One region of the Xanthomonas sp. 3058 genome, then DNA from elsewhere that is predicted to be linked to it. Evidence: predicted binding sites of a transcription regulator. Region 1 holds the regulator's gene; the other holds the start of a gene.

What was found. The regulator FliA, encoded in region 1, starts transcription of late flagellar genes. The targets are predictions, from matches to a motif close to TAAAGTTTNNCNNNCNNNGGCCGATAA.
Region 2: GGR61_RS05270 (methyl-accepting chemotaxis protein) is a predicted target of FliA. The motif match lies at 3,347-3,373, and genes of this name have one in related genera.

The regions. Positions count from the first base shown of each region.
Region 1 covers NZ_JACHOF010000001.1:687,028-696,189, forward strand. The annotation lists gene GGR61_RS03095 (chemotaxis protein CheA) at 1-395, opposite strand, end outside; gene GGR61_RS03100 (protein phosphatase CheZ) at 398-1,024, opposite strand; gene cheY (chemotaxis response regulator CheY) at 1,024-1,416, opposite strand; gene GGR61_RS03110 (RNA polymerase sigma factor FliA) at 1,452-2,219, opposite strand; gene GGR61_RS03115 (MinD/ParA family protein) at 2,216-3,100, opposite strand; gene flhF (flagellar biosynthesis protein FlhF) at 3,087-4,754, opposite strand; gene flhA (flagellar biosynthesis protein FlhA) at 5,880-7,973, opposite strand; gene flhB (flagellar biosynthesis protein FlhB) at 7,970-9,100, opposite strand.
Region 2 covers NZ_JACHOF010000002.1:291,774-300,935, forward strand. The annotation lists gene GGR61_RS05260 (sensor domain-containing diguanylate cyclase) at 1-883, shown strand, start outside; gene GGR61_RS05265 (chemotaxis protein CheW) at 1,058-1,567, opposite strand; gene GGR61_RS05270 (methyl-accepting chemotaxis protein) at 1,579-3,237, opposite strand; partial or broken gene GGR61_RS05275 (DNA-3-methyladenine glycosylase) at 3,537-4,136, shown strand; gene GGR61_RS05280 (DEAD/DEAH box helicase) at 4,076-8,488, opposite strand; gene GGR61_RS05285 (DUF3301 domain-containing protein) at 8,966-9,162, shown strand, end outside.

The DNA.
Region 1 (9,162 bases):
TTGACCGCCGGCGGGCCGCTCTTGGCGTCGAACTGCGCAATCAGCGAGGCCGGTGCATGCGGCACGGTTTCGCCCGAGCCCATCGCATCCAGCATCGCCTGCAGATAATCCAGCGACTGCTGCGCGGCATCGAAGTGATGCGCCTGCAACACCGCCTGGCCGGAGCGCGCCATGCCGAGGGTTTCTTCGGCGGCGTGGCACAGCGCGACCATCGGCTTGATCGCCAGAAAGCCGGCGCCGCCCTTGAGCGTATGGAAACCGCGGAACACCGCGTTGAGCTGGTCGGCTTCGTCCGGTGCCTGTTCCAGCGCGACCAGCTGTTCGCCGAGGCGATCCAGGATTTCCTGGGCCTCGACGATGAAATCGGCAGCAATATCGTCTGGAACAGCACTCATGGTTACAACCCCAATCCGGACAGCAGGTCGTCGGCGTCGTCCTGCGACACCGCGTGACGGTCCAGGCCCTTGACTGCAGGACCGGCAAGACCGCCGTCGTCTTTCTTCGGCTCGGTGTTCTTCGGCGGCAGGCCGAGCGCACCGAAGCCTTCATGCACGCGCCGCACGATCCCGGCCACGCGCCGGATGATCTGCCCGCTCAGGTCCTGGTAGCTCTGCGCCAGCGACAGCTCGGTCAGGTTGTGGCGCATCTTGTCCATCAGCGCGCCCTGGTCCTGATTGAGGCCGCCGTCGCGCAGCTGGTTGGCCAGCTCGCGGCATTCCTCGACCAGATCCAGCGTGCGATGGCTGGCCTTTTCGGTCATTTCCACCACGTGGTCCAGGCGCGAACACGCATCGTCCAGTTCGCCGGCTTCGTCAGGCACGGTGGGCAATTCGCCCAGCGCCTGACCCAGTTCGCGGGCGAGCCGGCTCAGGCCCTGCATCATCGGACGGGTACGCAAGGCGGCGAGGTGATCCACCTCGCGCTTCCAGGCGGCTTCGTCACCGCTTTCCAGTGCATCGAGCGCGCCCTGCAGGCGGTCGATCAATGCGGCGCGTTCTGCGTTGGTATCCACGGTGGCGTTCATCAGGCGGTCGCCGCCAGACGTTCGAACACCTTGCCCAGCTTTTCTTCCAGCGTCTGCGCGGTGAACGGCTTGATGATGTAGCCATTCACGCCGCACTGGGCCGCTTCGATGATCTGCTCGCGCTTGGCTTCGGCGGTCACCATCATCACCGGCAGGTGCTTGAGCTTGGCGTCGGCGCGGATGTTGCGCAGCAGGTCGATGCCGGTCATGCCGGGCATGTTCCAGTCGGTGACCACGAAATCGAACGGGCCGGCACGCAACGCAGCCAATGCGCTGTTGCCGTCTTCGGCCTCTGCGGTATTGGTGAAGCCGAGATCGCCCAACAGATTCTTGACGATACGTCGCATCGTCGAGAAGTCGTCCACGATCAAAATCCGCATGTTCTTGTTCACATCAAGCTCCTAACACTAAAAAATACGCGAAAAAATTATTCGTCAATTTCGACACCGGCATCGGCCAGTTCGAAGACCTTGAGGCGGCCGCGCAGACGCACCACCGCCTGGCCGTGAATCTGGCAGACGCGCGATTCGCTGACACCGAGCACGGCGCCGATTTCCTTCAGATTCAATTCCTGCTCGTAATACAGCGACAGCACCAACTGCTCGCGCTCGGGCAACTGGCCGATGGCCTTGCCCAGCTCGCGGCCGAATTCGCCACGCTCCATCATCTGCTGCGGATTGGGACCACCCTTGGCGGTGGTGTCCAGCTCGCCGTGGTCCTCGATCCGCGACTCCAGGCTCAGCACCTGGCCGCGTGCGGCATCTTCCATCAGACGCAGGTAATCGGGTAGCGGCATTTCCATCGCGGCGGCCACTTCGGTGGCAGCGGCGGCGCGGCCGGTGTTCTGCTCGATCTTGCGCACGGCGGCGGCGGCGTCGCGGGCACGGCGGTGGACTGAACGCGGCACCCAGTCGCCACGGCGGATCTCGTCGATCATCGAGCCGCGGATGCGGATCGAGGCATAGGTTTCGAACGAGGCGCCCTGGTCGGAATCGTAACTGCGCGAGGCTTCGATCAGGCCGATCATGCCGGCCTGGATCAGATCGTCCACTTCCACGCTCGCCGGCAGGCGCGCGGCCAGATGGTGGGCAATGCGGCGGACCAGATCGGCATGCTGGGTGACGATGTCGTTGGCGTTGTTGCGCTGCACGGCACGGTACTGCGCGGTGGCGGTCGTTGCGGTGGCGGTACTCATGCGGCCACTCCCCGTTGGATGATGCGTTCGACGAAAAACTCGACGTTGCCGCGCGGCACCGTGGGGGCCTGCCAGCGCGAGGTACGGCGAGCGATTTCTGCAATGGCCTGCGCCGACGGACTGGCGGGGTAAGCCTTGATGACGGGTTGCTGGCGCTGCACCGACAGGCGCAACCAGTCGTCCTGCGGCACGTGGCCGAGGTAGTTCAGCGACACGTCGCCGAGGAACTTTTCGCAGACCCGCGACAGCTTGTCGTACAGCAGGCGGCCTTCGTTGGGGTCGCGCACCATGTTGGCGATGATCTGCAGGCGGTCCACGCCGCGTTCGCGCGAGAGCACCTTGATCAGCGCGTAGGCGTCGGTGATCGAGGCCGGTTCGTCGCAGACCACCACCACGGTGTCCTGTGCGGCCTGGCAGAAGGTCAGCACGCTGTCGGTGATGCCGGCGGCGGTGTCGATGACCATCACGTCCAGGTCGCGTTCCAGTTCGGAGAACACGTTGACCAGGCCGATGTGCTGGGCCGGGGCCAGTTCCGCCATGTGGCGGCGACCGGAGGCGGCCGGCACCACCAGCACGCCACCCGGACCTTCCATGATCACTTCATCGAGCGTGCAGCGGCCGGCGATCAGGTCGGCCAGGGTGTACTTGGGCGAGAGTCCCAGGACCACATCCAGGTTGGCCAGGCCAAGGTCGGCGTCCAGCAGCAGGGTGCGCTTGCCCATGTCGGCAAGCGCCACGGCCAGGTTGGCGGAGATGTTGGTTTTACCCACGCCGCCCTTGCCACCGGTCACGGCAATGGTGCGCACCGGGCCCAAGGGCTCGGGACGGGTCGCCGACAGGGGGAAGGCGTTGGTCAGCTTTGCGTATTCACGCGACTGCATGGTTGTGCTCCGGAGTACAGGGCTTATCGGCAGCGCGCCGTAAATCTTCAAGGCGAAGAACGAGACTGGCGGCATTGGCGCGGTGCAGGTCGTCAGGGACCCGCTGTCCGTCAGTCACCCAGGTGATGGGCATTTGGTGGTCGACCACCACCGACAAGGCGCTGCCGAAGCGGCCGGTCTCGTCGAGTTTGGTCAGCACCACGCCTTGGGGCTTGGCGTGGGCGAAGCGGCGCACGACCTCGTCGAGGTCTGAAAAATGGGAGTTGGCGGGCAGCACCAGCAGCGAGGTGACCTGCTGGGCGGCGCGCAGCCAGTTCAGCTGGGCGGCCAGGGCGCGGTCGCGCTGGCCCATGCCGGCGGTATCGATCAGCACCAGCTTGTAGTCGCGCAGGCGATCCAGCAGCGCGAGCAGGCTTTCGGCGCTGTCGGCTTCGTGCACCGCGATGCCGAGCTGGCGGCCGTAGCTGTGCAGCTGCTCGCGGCCACCGACGCGCAAGGTGTCGGTGGTGACCAGTGCCACGTCGCGCGGGGCGTGCTGGGCGGCGAAGCGCTGCGCCAGCTTGGCAATGGTGGTGGTCTTGCCGGCGCCGGTCGGGCCGACCAGGGCGATCACGCCGCCGCGTTCCAGCGGGTCGATCGGGGCCACCGGCAGGCGCTTGGACAACAAGCCCAGCATCAGGCCGCGGCCGCGGTGCAATTCGGTGTCGGCGGGGATCTGCATGGCGATGTCGCGGGTCAGACCGGCGTCGAAGCCGTAGTCGTCCATCAACTCCAGCGCCTGCGCACGCACCGGCGAGCCACGCAGGCGCTCGTCGGTGAGGCGGTTCATTTCTCGCTCGATCATCTGCCGCATCAGCGCCAGTTCGCCGCGTAGCTGCTTGAGTTCTTCGTCGTTCTGCGTCGCCGGGGCGGCGGCGACCGGCACGGCGGCCAGGGCCACCGGTGCGACCACCAGCGGCGGCAAGGCGGCCGGCGGCAGGATTTGCGGCAGGGCGTCGTCCAGATCGAAATCGGCCTCGTCGGCCAGCGCGTCGTCGTCCTGGCCGTAGCCGGCAACAGCGACAGCGACGGGTGCGGTCATGGCCGCAGCCATGAGCGGTGTGGGTGCCGCAGCCGCTTCCAAGGACGCGCGCTGCACCGGGGCGGTGGTCAGAAAGTCGGCGAAGACCTGTTCCGGGATTGCCGACAGCGCGTGTTGCTGGCGCGGCGCGGCGGATGCGGCCACCGCGTTGGCCAATGCCTGCGCGGTGGGCGAGGGTGCGGCGCTGCGCACCGGCGCGGCCGCTGGCGCCTGCCGCACCACGTTGACCGGCTGGCGCAGCGCCATGGCGGCGATCATGTCGTCGGCGGCACTGGCAACGCGTTGACGCATGCCGGCATCGGCAGCCGGCTTGAGCGGGGCGTGCACGGGGGCGGAGGTGGCTTGCGCTGCAGGCGCCTGGTGCGTCTGGGCCGGCGCAGTGACCGGCGGTTCGGAGCGCGCGGTTTCCAGGGCGCGCTGCACGAGTTCTTCGTCGTAATTGCTGGCAGCGACGATCTCGATGCCGTCGGCGGTGCGGCGGTTGGACAGGATCACCGCATCCGGGCCGTGTTCTTCACGCACCATGCGGAATGCGGTGCGCATGTCCGGGGCAACGAAGCGTTTGATTTTCATGCGAAGTGCCTCCAGGAACGGGACCCGCCGGACGCCGGACGGGTACGTGAAAAATGTGGGTGTGTTGCCAGCGTCATGAGTTGCCTGTCCCGTTCGGTTGTTCCAAGTCCTGCTGCGCGCCCCGCACCGATCAAGCTGTGTGCGGTCTCGCCAGAGCTAATGCACGCGGCGTGCCAAAACGCGGTGCTGGGTTTCCGGCGCAGGAAGTTGGAGGGTCGGGATGGCGCGTTGGCCGTGCTGTCGGCGTTGTTGCATGAGGCCAAGTCGATGGATTGATTGGCTTTTTCCCGAAGGGCGGTGCGGTGCGGCGCGTTGTGACGCCTGTCCGTGGCTCTTGCGGTGAGGTTCTCTGAGAGCCTGCGAGTCGCCGACGTCGTGCAATCGATTGGATGGTCGGCCCGGTGGCGGCTTTCCGGCGCTGCGGGCTGCAGCTGGTGAATGGCGGTTGCCCGCGGCCGATTTGCGGCGGTGGGGTCCGTTCGCTGCCCCCATCCGCCCTGCGGGCACCTTCCCCCGCAGGCGGGGGAAGGGCAGAACGCCGGCTGGTGTAGGGCGGAGCGCTGCCTGGTGTAGTGCGGAGTGCTTGGCTGGCGTTGTTTCGCTGGTCGCGCCGCCGTTCTGGGGCGGGTGGGTTTGTGTGCTGCCCCCATCCGCCCTGCGGGCACCTTCCCCGCAGGCGGGGGAAGGGTGGAGCGCCGGCTGGTGTAGGGCGGGGCGCTGTCTGGTGTTGTGCGGAAGGAATCGGCGTCGCGGGGTCTTTTACAGTTGCCTCCATGCAGGTAGCCGGAGCCTGGTCCATCGACGTCCAACCACTCGCGCGTCACTCAAGCACTTCATTCAAGCACTACCGCATTGCGAGCTCTCTTCCCATGCGGACAGCGCCGGCCTGGGGCAGTAGGTACCGCCACGGAATCGGCCCCCTCTCCCGCCTGCGGGAGAGGGTTGGGGTGCGGGCACGGCCGATCGCGCTGCCCCCATCTGCCTTGCGGGCACCTTCCCCCGTCGGCGGGGGAAGGGCGAAATGCCGGCGAGTGTTGCGCGGAGTGCTGGCTGGCCTCACCTGGATGACGGGCTGGCGTTGCCGTGTTGCCAGAGTGCCGCCGAGCAGCGTTGGCTTGGTGACGTTTAGCTGATCGTGCCGACCAATTTCAGGCGCTTGTCTTCCGGTACTTCGCTATAGGCAAGCACCGACAGGGTCGGCACGCTGTGGCGGACCAGACGGGCCAGCGCGGCGCGGACCTGGCCGGGTACCAGCACCACGGCCGGTTCGTTGCGGGCTTCCTGCTTGCCGACGCAGTCGGCCAGGCTCTGGTGCAGACGCTCGGCCAGCCCCGGCTCCAGCGCCACGCCGTTGCCGTGGGTGGATTCCTGCAGCACGCGCTCCAGCTGCGGGGCCAGCGTGTAGACCGGCAGTTCGGCGGACATGCCGGCGATTTCCTGCACGATGAAGCGGCCCAGCGAGGTGCGCACTGCGGCGGTGAGGGTGGCGGGGTCCTGGCTGTGCGGGGCGTGTTCGACCAGTGCTTCGACGATCTTGCGCAGCTGGCGCACCGGAATCCGCTCGATCAGCAGGTTCTGCAGCACGCGTACCACCACCGACAGCGGCAGCGCCTTGGGCGTGAGGTCTTCGACCATCTTCGGCGCGGTCTTGGCCAGGGTGGCCAGCAACTGCTGCACTTCTTCGTGGCCGAGCAGTTCTGGGGCGTGTTCGCGGATCAGGTGCGACAGATGGGTGGCGACCACGGTGGCCGGGTCGACCACGGTGTAGCCCATCGATTCGGCGTAGGAGCGCTGATGCGGCTGGATCCAGGTGGCGTCCAGGCCGAACGCCGGGTCCTTGCCGGGAATGCCGTCCAGCTGGCCGAGCGCACCGCCCGGGTCCAGCGCCAGTTCGCGGTCGGGGTAGATCTCGGCGGTGGCCACCGGCACGCCGTGCACCAGCAGGCGGTAGGCGTTGGCCGACAGCTCCAGGTTGTCGCGGATGTGCACCGGCGGGACCAGGAAGCCGATGTCCTGGGTGAGCTTGCGACGCACGCCCTTGATGCGCGCCATCAGTTCGCCGCCCTGGTTCTTGTCCACCAGCGGGATCAGCCGGTAGCCCACTTCCAGGCCCAGTGGGTCGATCGGGCGCAGCTCGTCCCAGCTCAGTTCCGAACTGGCCTGGGCGGCAGTGGCCGCGGCGGCGGCCTTCGGGTCGGTGGCCGGGTCGCCGGTCGGCGGGATGACCAGGCTGCGCTTGTACATTTTCCAGGCGATCACGCCCAGGATCAGGCCGAGCGTCAAAAACGCGACGTTCGGCATGCCCGGCACCAGGCCGACCAGGCCCAGGATGGCCGCAGCCACCGCCAACGCTCGGTGCTGGCCGAACACCTGGCTGATCATGGCGCCGCGCATGTCCTGCGCCCGCGAGGCGCGGGTGACCAGCAAGGCTACCGAGGACGACACCAGCAAGGCCGGCAGCTGCGCCACCAAACCGTCACCGATCGACAGCAGGGTGTAGGTGGAGGCGGCATCCACAAAGCTCATGTCGTGCTGGAACATGCCCACCGCCATGCCGCCGATGAGGTTGATGAACAGGATCATGATGGCGGCGATGGCGTCGCCGCGGATGAACTTGTTGGCGCCGTCCATCGCGCCGTAGAAGTCGGCTTCCTCGCGCACTTCTTCGCGGCGGGCCTTGGCTTCCTCACGCGTCAGCAAACCGGCGTTGAGGTCGGCGTCGATGGCCATCTGCTTGCCGGGCATGGCGTCCAGGATGAAGCGCGCGGTCACTTCCGACACGCGCCCGGCACCCTTGGTGATGACCACGAAGTTGATGATGGTCAGGATCGCGAACACCACGATACCCACGGCGTAGTTGCCGCCGATCACGAACTGGCCGAAGGCTTCGATGACCTTGCCGGCTGCGGCGTGGCCGTCCTGGCCGTTGATCAGGATCACGCGGCTGGAGGCGACGTTGAGCGCCAGCCGCAGCATCGTGGTCATCAACAGCACGATCGGGAAGATGGTGAATTCCAGCGGGCGCTGCACGTAGATCACCGCCAGCAGCACCATCAGCGAGATGGCGATGTTGAAGGTGAACAAGGCGTCCAGCACCGGTGCGGCCAGCGGCACCATCAGCATGGCCAGCATGGCCATCAGCGCCAGCGGGGCGCCCAGGCCGTTGCGCAGCAACTCCATCACGCGACGGGCATTCAGCGGGGCGGGTTGGGCGCTCATGCGCTGGCTCCCTTGCCGAACTCATCCACTTCCAGGGAAGGCAATTCCGGCATCGGGCCGCCGTTCCAGCCGCGCAGCTGGTAGACGTAGGACAGCACCTGGGCCACGACCGAATAGAGTCTCACGGGAATTTCCTTGCCAATTTGAGCTTCTCTATACAAGGCGCGTGCCAAAGGCGGGGCGGTGACGATCGCCACCCGGTGTTGTTCGCAGACTTCGCGGATGCGGAAGGCCATTTCGTCCACGCCCTTGGCCACCACGATCGGGGCGCGCATCTTGCCGCCCTCGTACTTGAGCGCGACCGCGTAGTGAGTCGGATTCATCAGCACCACGTCGGCCTTGGGCACCGCTTCCATCATCTGGCGCTGCGACATCTGCATCTGCATCTGGCGGATGCGGCCCTTCACTTCCGGGCTGCCCTCGCTTTCCTTCATCTCGCGCTTGATCTCTTCGCGGGTCATCTTGAGCTTCCGCATCCAGTTCCACTTCTGGTATGGCGCGTCGATGGCGGCCAGCAGCACCAAGGCGCCTGCGGTGTAGAACAGCAGGCTCTTGGTGAAGTCCAGGCCGTTGCCGACGGCCTGCTCCAGCGGCTGGTTCACCAGCGAGCGCAGCCCGTGCAGGCCCTTGGAGATGCACAGGCTGGCGGCCAGGCCGACGAACAGCAGCCGCAGCACCGACTTGACCAGCTCGGCCAGGCTGTTGCTGCCCCACATGCGCTTGAGCCCGTTGGCCGGGTTGAGCTTGTTGAGGTCGGGCATGATCGCCTTGCTGGAAAAATGCAGGCCGCTCATCAGCAGCGGACCGGCCAGCCCGGCGGCCAGGCAGATCCCGACCAGCGGCATCATCACCCACAGCAGTTGCAGCAGCAGGTCGCCGAAATGACCGAACAGCGCCATCGGGTTTTCACGCATTTTCGGGTCCGGGCTGAGCGCGGTCTTCATCCAGACACTGGCGCCATCGCCGATGCTGCGCGCCAGGGCCATCAGCGCGAACACGCCGGCACCGAAGACCGCGGCGGTGGACAACTCGCGCGATTGCGGGATGTTGCCCTGTTCGCGGGCTTCGCGCAGGCGTTTTTCGGTGGGAAGCTCTGTGCGTTCGCCGCCGTCTTCGGACTCGGACATGGAGGTGCCGGTGACTGGTCAGCCCTGTCTGATGCAAGCCACGTTCCAGTTATCGGGCGGGC
Region 2 (9,162 bases), on a different contig from region 1:
AATGGCGCTGATTTCGCTGGTGGATACCCAGCGTCAGTGGTTCAAGTCGAAGGTCGGCATGCAGCCGAGGCAGACGCCGCGCGAGTTGTCCTTCTGCGCCCACGCCATCCTGCAGCCCGATCAGGTGATGGAAGTCGGCGACACCCACCTGGACGCACGCTTTGCCGACAACGCACTGGTCACTGGCGAGCCGGAGATCCGTTTTTACGCCGGTGCCCCGCTGCTGACATCCAACGGCATCGCGCTGGGCACGCTATGCGTGCTCGACCGCACGCCGCGACGCCTGTCGGTGGCCGAACGCAATGCATTGCAAGCGCTGGCACGGCAGGTCGTCAGCACGATCGAATTGCAGCACGCGGCCAAGCTGGTCGAACTGGACACGCTGCGCGACGCGCTCACCGGGCTGTGGAATCGCGACGGCCTGGAGCATGCCATGCAGACGCTCGTACAGCCTTCGACCGCATCGTCACCGCTGCCGCTGAGCTTTGCGCTGATTGATCTGGACGGCTTCAAACGGCAGCAATTGCAGGCCGGTGCGGCCGCCGCAGACGCAACGCGTGTGCAGGCCGCCCGGATCCTCGAAGCACACCTGCCGCAGCACGCCACGGTGGCGCGCCTGGCGGGCGATCAGCTTTGCGTGGTGTTACCGCAGACCTCGGCGCCGGACGCGGCCAACACCATCGACGCGGTGCGCGGGGCAGTCGAAGCGGCCAGCTGGCCGACCGGCGCACTGACCATCAGCGCCGGCCTGGTTGAGGTCACGTCCAACGAGGCGCACGACAGCCATACCTTGCTGGCGCGCGCGCGGCATGCCCTGCAGACCGCGATTCGCGGCGGACGCAACCGCGTGCAGCGGTTCGATGGTTGGCAGCTGCACGACTGATTGGCCAATGTCGTCGTCTCCCTGACGACCTCTGCGACCTGGCGTTGCCATCCGCAGGCCTTCGCATGCCGAACAGCGTGGCCCCTGCCGGAAGGCGGCATGCACCGTGTCCGGTGTTGAGTGCCGCGCACATCTGCACGGCACAGGCTCTGCGCATTCCGTTGCCGGCCGCGCTCAGGCGGCCAGTGCGTCGCCGCCGCCCGCGATCTCATCCACCTGCAGCACCTGCTCCATGTCCAGCAACACGACGAAGCGTTCGCCGACCTTGCCCATGCCACGCAGCAGGTCGCGGCGGATATGCGTGCCGAACGACGGTGCCGCCTCGATATCCTGATCGGCCAACTCGATCACCGCGTTGACCGCATCGACCAGCACGCCGATCACCTGGGTTCCCTGCGCCTGCTCGGTCGCCAGGATCACGATGCAACTGCGCTTGCCGATTGTGCAATCGGCACGGCCCAGTCGTGACTGCAAATCCACCACCGGCACCACGGCACCGCGCAGATTGATGACGCCGCGCACGCAGGCAGGCATCGACGGCACCGGCGTCGGCGTGCGGTACTGGATGATTTCGCGAATACCAAGAATGCTGATGGCGAAGGTTTCGCCATCCAGTTGAAAGGTCAGGTACTGGGCCGCCGCATCGGCGTCGCCAGGCATCACATCGGGGGTCTGTGCAGTCATCGGTCGGTCTCTCAGAAGCGAGCGAATTGGCCTTCGTCCGGGCCCTCGGACATCGCATAGGCCGGCGCAGCCGCGTGACGCCAACCGCTGTTGGCCGCAGTGCGTGACGGGCGTGCGGCGGCGACCTTGCCCCGCTTCGGCGGCGTGCTGACCGGCCCCTGCCCGCCCAGGCGGAAGAACGCCATGCTCTGCTGCAGCTGTTCGGCCTGTGCGCTCATCTCTTCGGCAGTGGCGGCCAGCTCTTCGGACGCACTGGCGTTCTGCTGGGTGGTCTGGCTCAGCTGCACGACCGCCGAATTGATCTGGCTGACGCCGGAAGACTGTTCTTCGGACGCGGCCGAAATTTCCTGTACCAGATCGGAAGTGCGCTTGATGCTGGGCACGATGGAATCGAGCAGACGGCCGGCGCGATCGGCCAGCTCCACGCTGGAACTGGCAACCTCGCCAATCTCCTGGGCGGCGACCTGGCTGCGTTCGGCCAGCTTGCGCACTTCGGCAGCGACCACGGCAAAGCCCTTGCCATGTTCGCCGGCACGCGCCGCTTCGATCGCGGCATTGAGCGCGAGCAGATTGGTCTGATAGGCAATGTCGTCGATGATGCCGATCTTCTGCGCGATCTGCTTCATCGCCTGGGTGGTGGCGACCACGGCTTCGCCGCCTTCGATGGTTTCCTTTGCGGCCTGGGTGGCCATGCCATCGGTGACGCGCGCGTTCTCGGTGTTCTGGCTGATCGATGCGGTCATCTGCTCCAGCGACGCGCTGGTTTCTTCCACGCCGGCGGCCTGTTCGCTGGCGGCCTGCGACAGCGACTGCGCGGTGGCGCTGACTTCTTCCGAGGCGCTGGCCAGGGTTTCGGCGCTGGTATTGACCTCGCCCACTACCTGCGACAGCTTCTGCACCATGGTGCGCATCGCTTCGAGCAGCTGCGCGGTTTCGTCGCGGCCCTGCACCTCGATGCGCATGGTCAGGTCGCCTTCGGACAGACTGTTGGCCACCGCCACGGCGCGACGGATCGGGCCGGTAACGCTGCGGCTGATCACCACACCGAGGATGACGCCGAGGATGACGCCGCCGGCAATGATGGCGATCAACAGCTTGGAACTGTTGGTGTGGATGGCGTCGGTTTCCGCGTTGGCCGAAGCCGCGCTGCGCTCGCGCAGGCCGCCCAGGTCGGTCATCAGCGCATCCACTTCATCCGAGCTGGCACGCACCGCGTTGGACAGTGCCTCCAGGTCCGGATCGGCCTGGCGCAATGCTTCGCGGTTTGCGGCTTCGAGGAAGCGGCCGCGCTCGTCCAGATATTTCTGCCAGGCGCGGTCGAATTGCGCCAGCTTGTTCTTGCCTTCCTCGGTCTGGAAGCTGGACCGTGCGCGGGTCATGTAATCGACCACCTTGGCGGTGTATTTGTCGATGTTCTGCACGTGCGACTGGCGCTCTTCGGCGCTACTGGCCAGCAGGAGGTTGGCACGGGCACGGCCGGCGTAGATGAGGTTGATGTTGGCCTCCTTGACGTTCGACAAACCCAGCAACTCACGCTCGTACAGCGAGGTGGCCAGACTGTTGATGCGACCGGAGTTGGAATAGCCAACCCAGCCGATGCATACGCCGATCGCCGAGACGATCAGGAAGGCGGCAATGAGCCTGGTTCCGATTCTGAGGTTGCCTAACATGGGAAAGTTCTCTTAAGGAGGAGGTGCGCGACATGCGCTGCATGGAGGAAGATGGCGTGCTGCGCTACGCGATCGCTGCGATACGGCTTGTCTAACCAATCGCTTATGGCTATCGGCGACGGCAAAACCCGCTTGAGACATGAACGGTGGTGAAACCCCCATTCAGTGCAGTGGATATCTGCATCTGTGACAGATCACACACTCTTAACACTCTGTATTCAGAAAATCCCTACCCCTCGTGGCGATCCCCCACGCACCAGCCCGCTGCGGCCTCACCGCCCGATTGCCAGGCTTCACGCATGCCGCCCGCACCGCTCCCGCGCAGCGTCTACGCCACGACGCACGCGTGGTGGCGCCCCGATTGCTCAACAAGATGCTGGTCGGCATGGACGGACGACGCGGACGCATCAGCGAAGTCGAGGCGTATTGCGGCAGGGAGGATGCGGCCGCGCACTCGTTTCGTGGCATGACGCCGCGCACGCAGGTGATGTCCGCTGCGCATGGGCACCTGTATGTGTATTTCATCTACGGCATGCATTGGGCGATCAATACCGTCTGCGGCGGCGCGCCCGGTCATGCGGTGCTGATTCGCGCGCTGGAGCCGCTGGTCGGTATCGACCGCATGCAGGCAGCGCGCGGTGGTGTGCCGGACAAGCACCTGACCACCGGTCCAGGCCGTTTGACGCAGGCCTTCGGTGTGACGGCCGCCGACAACGGGCTGGATCTGACCGATGGCGGGGCACGCTTGTGGATCGAAGACGACGGCACTGGCAACACCGCGGGTCGGCATCCGCAAGGCGGTGGATGCGCCGTGGCGCTGGGTGGTCCCGGGTAGCCGCTATCTGTCGCGCCCGCTACCGCGGTTCAGCGATACACGGCGTGCGCTGCCAGGCGACTGAGCCAGCCACTGCTCCATCGGGGTTTGCTCTGCAGCCCCGGGGCCACGCTGCAACACCTGCAGCGCCTGCTCGGTGTGTTCGGCAGTAAGTTCCTGCAGCGGTTGCAAGCGCTCTGCGGCCCACACCGCCATCGGCATGCCATCGAGATACGCGACGCGATTGCCGGGCACGCGCGCCACGCGCTCGCCGGGCAGGAGGCTGCCCAGCAGATTGCTCGGGTCGCTGGCGCTGACGCATACCCACTGTTGCGGCAAGGCCTGTGCACGCACGCGGCGCAATGCCGCGATCGCATCCGGCAACGCGAACTGCTCTCCGGACAGGCCGGCGATGAATCGGCCACCACGGATGTCGCCACGCGCTTCAAGACGTTGATACATGCGCAGCAGTTCGCGCCACGGTGGCAGCCATGCGGCCTCGCGTTCGAGCAGACGCCAACACACCACCCCATAGCGCCGCAGCAAGCTGCGCGCGACATGTTCCAGCATGTCCTGGTGGCGCTCGCTGGCTTCGGCCAACGGCACCTCCGGCAACGCGCGCACCGGCGCCCAGCGGCCGGCATCGCGAATCCCCAGTGCATTGGCACGGCGACGGTGGCGCGATAGTGCGCTCGGTCGCTTGGAAGCCGGCACCAGCAGCGCGCGCAGCCCGGCATAGCTGTCGCAGTGCGCGCGGCCGCGCATCACCGCCTCGCTCAAGGCCTCTTCCAGTTCGGTTGTCATCAAGCCGGCGGCGTCGGCGATCTCGTCGAAGAACAGCGCACCTTGCTGCTGCAAGACCTCCACCACGCGTTGCGCGCGCGAGCCCAGGGGCGTGTCGTCGGCATCGCGTGCCAGGCTGCTCCAGCGTTGCGCCTCGCGACGTGGCAGCAACACGATCGGCGTGGTCCGCAGCGCCACACCGCTGCGTCCACCGCCGGGGCGTAACCGCGCCCACACGGTGCGACCGGCGGTGCACAACTCGTCCAGCCATGCCGGTCGATAGTCGCGCACGCGTGCAGGCAGCAACTCGCTCTCCCAGAGCACAGCTGGTGCCTCGAAGCCTTCCAGCTGCCCGACCACGCCGGCCAAGGCATCCGGCCCCGCCACCCGGCTGCTGCCGTCCACGTGCTGCCACTCGAACAGAAAGCGCGCGTAGTCGCGCTGCGCCACCGGCTCGATCTCGCGGCGCAATCGTCCCAGGGTATAGCGATGGATGCGCGCCAGCAGATGGCGTTCGCACCATTCTTCCGACTGCGCCTGCGCACTGAACCGCCCGGCCATGACATAGCCCTCGCGCTGCAAGGCGGCCAAGGCAACCAGGATCTCGGCCGCGGGCAACTGCAGTGCGCCGGCCAACGCCGGCACCTGCGCCGGGCCAACGGCAGACAAGCGTCCACGCAGCAGTTCGCGGATGGCCCACTCACGCGTCCATTCGTCAACACGACAATCGGCCGGCGCCTGTAACGGCGGCTGCGGCAACGCCTGCGGATACAGCGGCAGGAACCAGTCGATGCGCTCGGCACTGATCCACAGCGCCGGTGCGCCATCCAGGGCAAGACAACTGGCGCGGCCATCGCCAGCAAGTGCGGCCAGCCACACATGCCAGTGCGCATCGGCGGCTTCATCGACGGGAAGTACGCCCAGCCCGACCAAGGCCTCGTGCATTTCCTCGGCATCGCGTGGCTGCGGCCATGCCTGCTCGCGCACCGATGCGATGGCATCTGCATCGAGCTGCCCCAGGTCGTCGCTGCTCTGCGGCAGGTAGTGGCGGTTCTGCACGGCCTGGGTGCGGCGTTCTTCCAGTGGTGCGTCGTCCAGAAACGCATATGGCCGCGCGTTCAAGGCTTCGGCGGCCAGCGGCGACGGCGCAGCCAGATCGCGCGCCACCAGCGTGATCGCGCCCGATTCCAGCCCGCGCAGCACCTGCAGCCAGCCTTCGCTGTCCATGGCCTGATGCAGGCAATCGTCCAGTGTCTGCATCACCAGCGGGTGATCGGGCACTTCGCGCTCGCCGACCAGATTCTCCGCGCAGGCAACCTGATCGGGGAACACGGTCGCCAGCAGATCCTCCGACTTCATCCGTTGCAGTTGCGGTGCGACCTTGTTGCCGCCGCTAAAGCGCGGCAGCGCCATCGCGTTGGTCGCATTCCAGCGCCAGCGCACGCCGAACAGCGGCGCATCCAGCAAGGCCTGGATCAACACATGCTCGGCCGATGACGAATGCAGATAGCGGGCCACCTCCGCCAAGGCAAAGCTGTGGCTGGTGGACAGCGACAACACGATCGCATCCTCGGTGGCGGCAGCCTGCAGTTCGAAGTTGAAGGTGCGGCAGAAGCGCTTGCGCAACGCCAGTCCCCAGGCACGATTGATGCGGCTGCCATATGGCGAATGGATCACCAACTGGGTGCCGCCGGTGCCATCGAAGAAACGCTCCATCACCAGGCAATGCTGGGTCGGCATCGCGCCCAGCGCCACGCAGGCACTGGCGAGGTAATCCACCAGTTGCCGCGCCGCCTCCGCCGTCAGTCCCCGTTCGCCCACCAGCCATTCGCAGGCGGCCTGGTGCGGCGCTGTTTCGGACGGCACGGCGTCGAGCCGTGCCGCGATCTCGTCGCGCAAACGCGATACCGCCGCCGACAGTTCGTCGCTACGGCCTGGCGCCTCGCCCAGCCAGAACGGAATGTTCGGCGGCGCCCCCTTGGCGTCTTCCACCCGCACCCGCCCCGCTTCCACGCGCAGAATGCGGTAACTGGCGTTGCCCAGTTGAAACACGTCGCCGGTCAGGCTTTCGACGGCGAAATCCTCGTTCACCGTGCCGATCTTGTCTGCCTGCGGCTCCAGCACCACGCTGTAGTCGCCCGTCTCGGGAATGGTGCCGCCGGAGGTCAGTGCGGTCATGCGTGCGCCGCGGCGCGCATGCAGGCGCCGATGCACCGCATCGCGATGCAGATAGCCCGCACGCGGCCCGAGCCGGGTGCTGAAGCCGTCGCACAACATGCGCACCACGCGATCGAACGTGGTGCGGCTCAGTTGCGCGAACGGCCATGCGCGACGCACCAGCGCGAACAGCGCGTCCTCGTCCCAGTCTTCGCATGCGGCCTCGGCCACGATCTGCTGTGCGAGCACATCGATCGGTGCCAGCGGAATGCGCAAGGCATCCAGTTCGCCACGGCGCACGCTATCCAGCAGTGCGGCGCACTCGACCAACTCATCGCGGGTCTGCGGAAACAAGCGTGCCTTCGGCGTCCCACCGACCGCATGCCCGGAACGTCCGGCACGCTGCAGGAACGTGGCGATCGAACGCGGCGACCCGAGCTGGCAGACCAGATCCACATCGCCGATATCCAGCCCCAGTTCGAGCGAGGCGGTGGCCACCAGCACGGTGAGTTCGCCGGCCTTGAGTCGCCGCTCGGCCAGCAGACGGGTTTCGCGCGACAGGCTGCCGTGGTGCGCGGCGACGCGCTGCTTGCCGAGCAGATCGCCAAGATGGCGCGCTGCGCGCTCGGCCATGCGCCGCGTGTTGACGAACACCAGCGTGGTGCGATGTTGCTGCGCGAGTGCGGCCACGCCGGCATACACCTGTAGCCACTGATCGTTGGACATCACCACGCTCAGCGGCGTCGGCGGCAAGGCCAGTGCCAGATCGCGCCTGCGGGTGTAGCCGATATCCACGATCTCGCAGCGCGGCGCCAGCTGGCCGGCATCGCCCGTACCGACCAGGAACTGCGCCACGGTCTCGATCGGCTTCTGCGTCGCCGATAACCCGATACGGGTGATCGGACGCTCCGCCAGCCGCTGCAAGCGCTCCAACGTCAGCGCCAGATGACTGCCGCGCTTGTCCGCCGCCACCGCATGGATTTCATCGACGATGACGGTACGCACATGGCGCAATGCGCTGCGCCCGGAGGCCGAGCCCAACAGCACGTACAACGACTCCGGCGTGGTCACCAGAATATGCGGCGGCGTGCGGCGCGCGTGTGCCCGCTCGCGCTGCGGGGTATCGCCGGTACGCACTGCCGTGCGCACTGCCACATCCGGTAGACCGCTGGCGACCAGTGCGGTGCGGATCCCCTGCAGCGGCGCATCCAGGTTGAGATGGATGTCGTTGGACAGCGCCTTCAATGGCGACACGTAGACCACACGGGTTTCGTCCGGCAACGCACCGCCGTGGGCCAGGCCCTCGCGGATCAAGCCGTCGATGGCGGCGAAGAATGCGGTCAGCGTCTTGCCCGAGCCGGTCGGTGCGGCCACCAGCGTGTGGCGTCCGGCCTGGATTGTCGGCCACGCGGCGACCTGCGCCTGGGTCGGCGCGGCAAAGGTCTGCGCGAACCACGCAGCCACGACGGGATGAAACTGCGGCAGGACCGGATGCATAGGCGATAGCGCACACCGTCACGCCAAACCAGGGCGCGCGGCGCATCGATGCGATATGGCGGGAGTTCACTGGATGGGGTTGCGCTGTATCCGACACAAGCCGGCCGCGACGACGGCGGTGAATGGTTTAGAACTGCGATCGCGCTTGTTGCGCGGCGTCCAGGCGTGCATGGCCGGTGCCTGGACACGGCATGCCACTCATGCACTCGGGCGCGTTCGCCTGCTCCGCGCCCGGCCGACCGCCGCTTGCGCTCTGTCGTCAGCCACATCGGTGGAGACACTACGCTGCCGGGGTGATCGCTGGACTCGGTCAGCGCAGGTGTTCCCGGATGGCATGCGCTGACGTGGACAACCGCACATCTGGTCCTGATGCGTGCGCCGACGATCGATGCCCGCGTGTCGGCCGTGACCCTGCAAATGGCCGACGCTCGGCTGGCTGGATGCAAGCACCTCGGCATCGGAACGTAGCTGCGCCGATTGTCGATCGGCCGCAGGCCATGGCACATTGGCGGCATGCCCAGCCTTATTCTATTGATGATTGCCGGCGCCGCGCTGTACGCGTTCTGGAACTCCTCGCGCGCCGCTGCCGAACGCGCCGGTATCCTCGGCCGCAATGCCTGCCGCGCTGCCGATGTGCAGTGGCTGGATCAGAGCGTGCACTCCACCAGCATCCG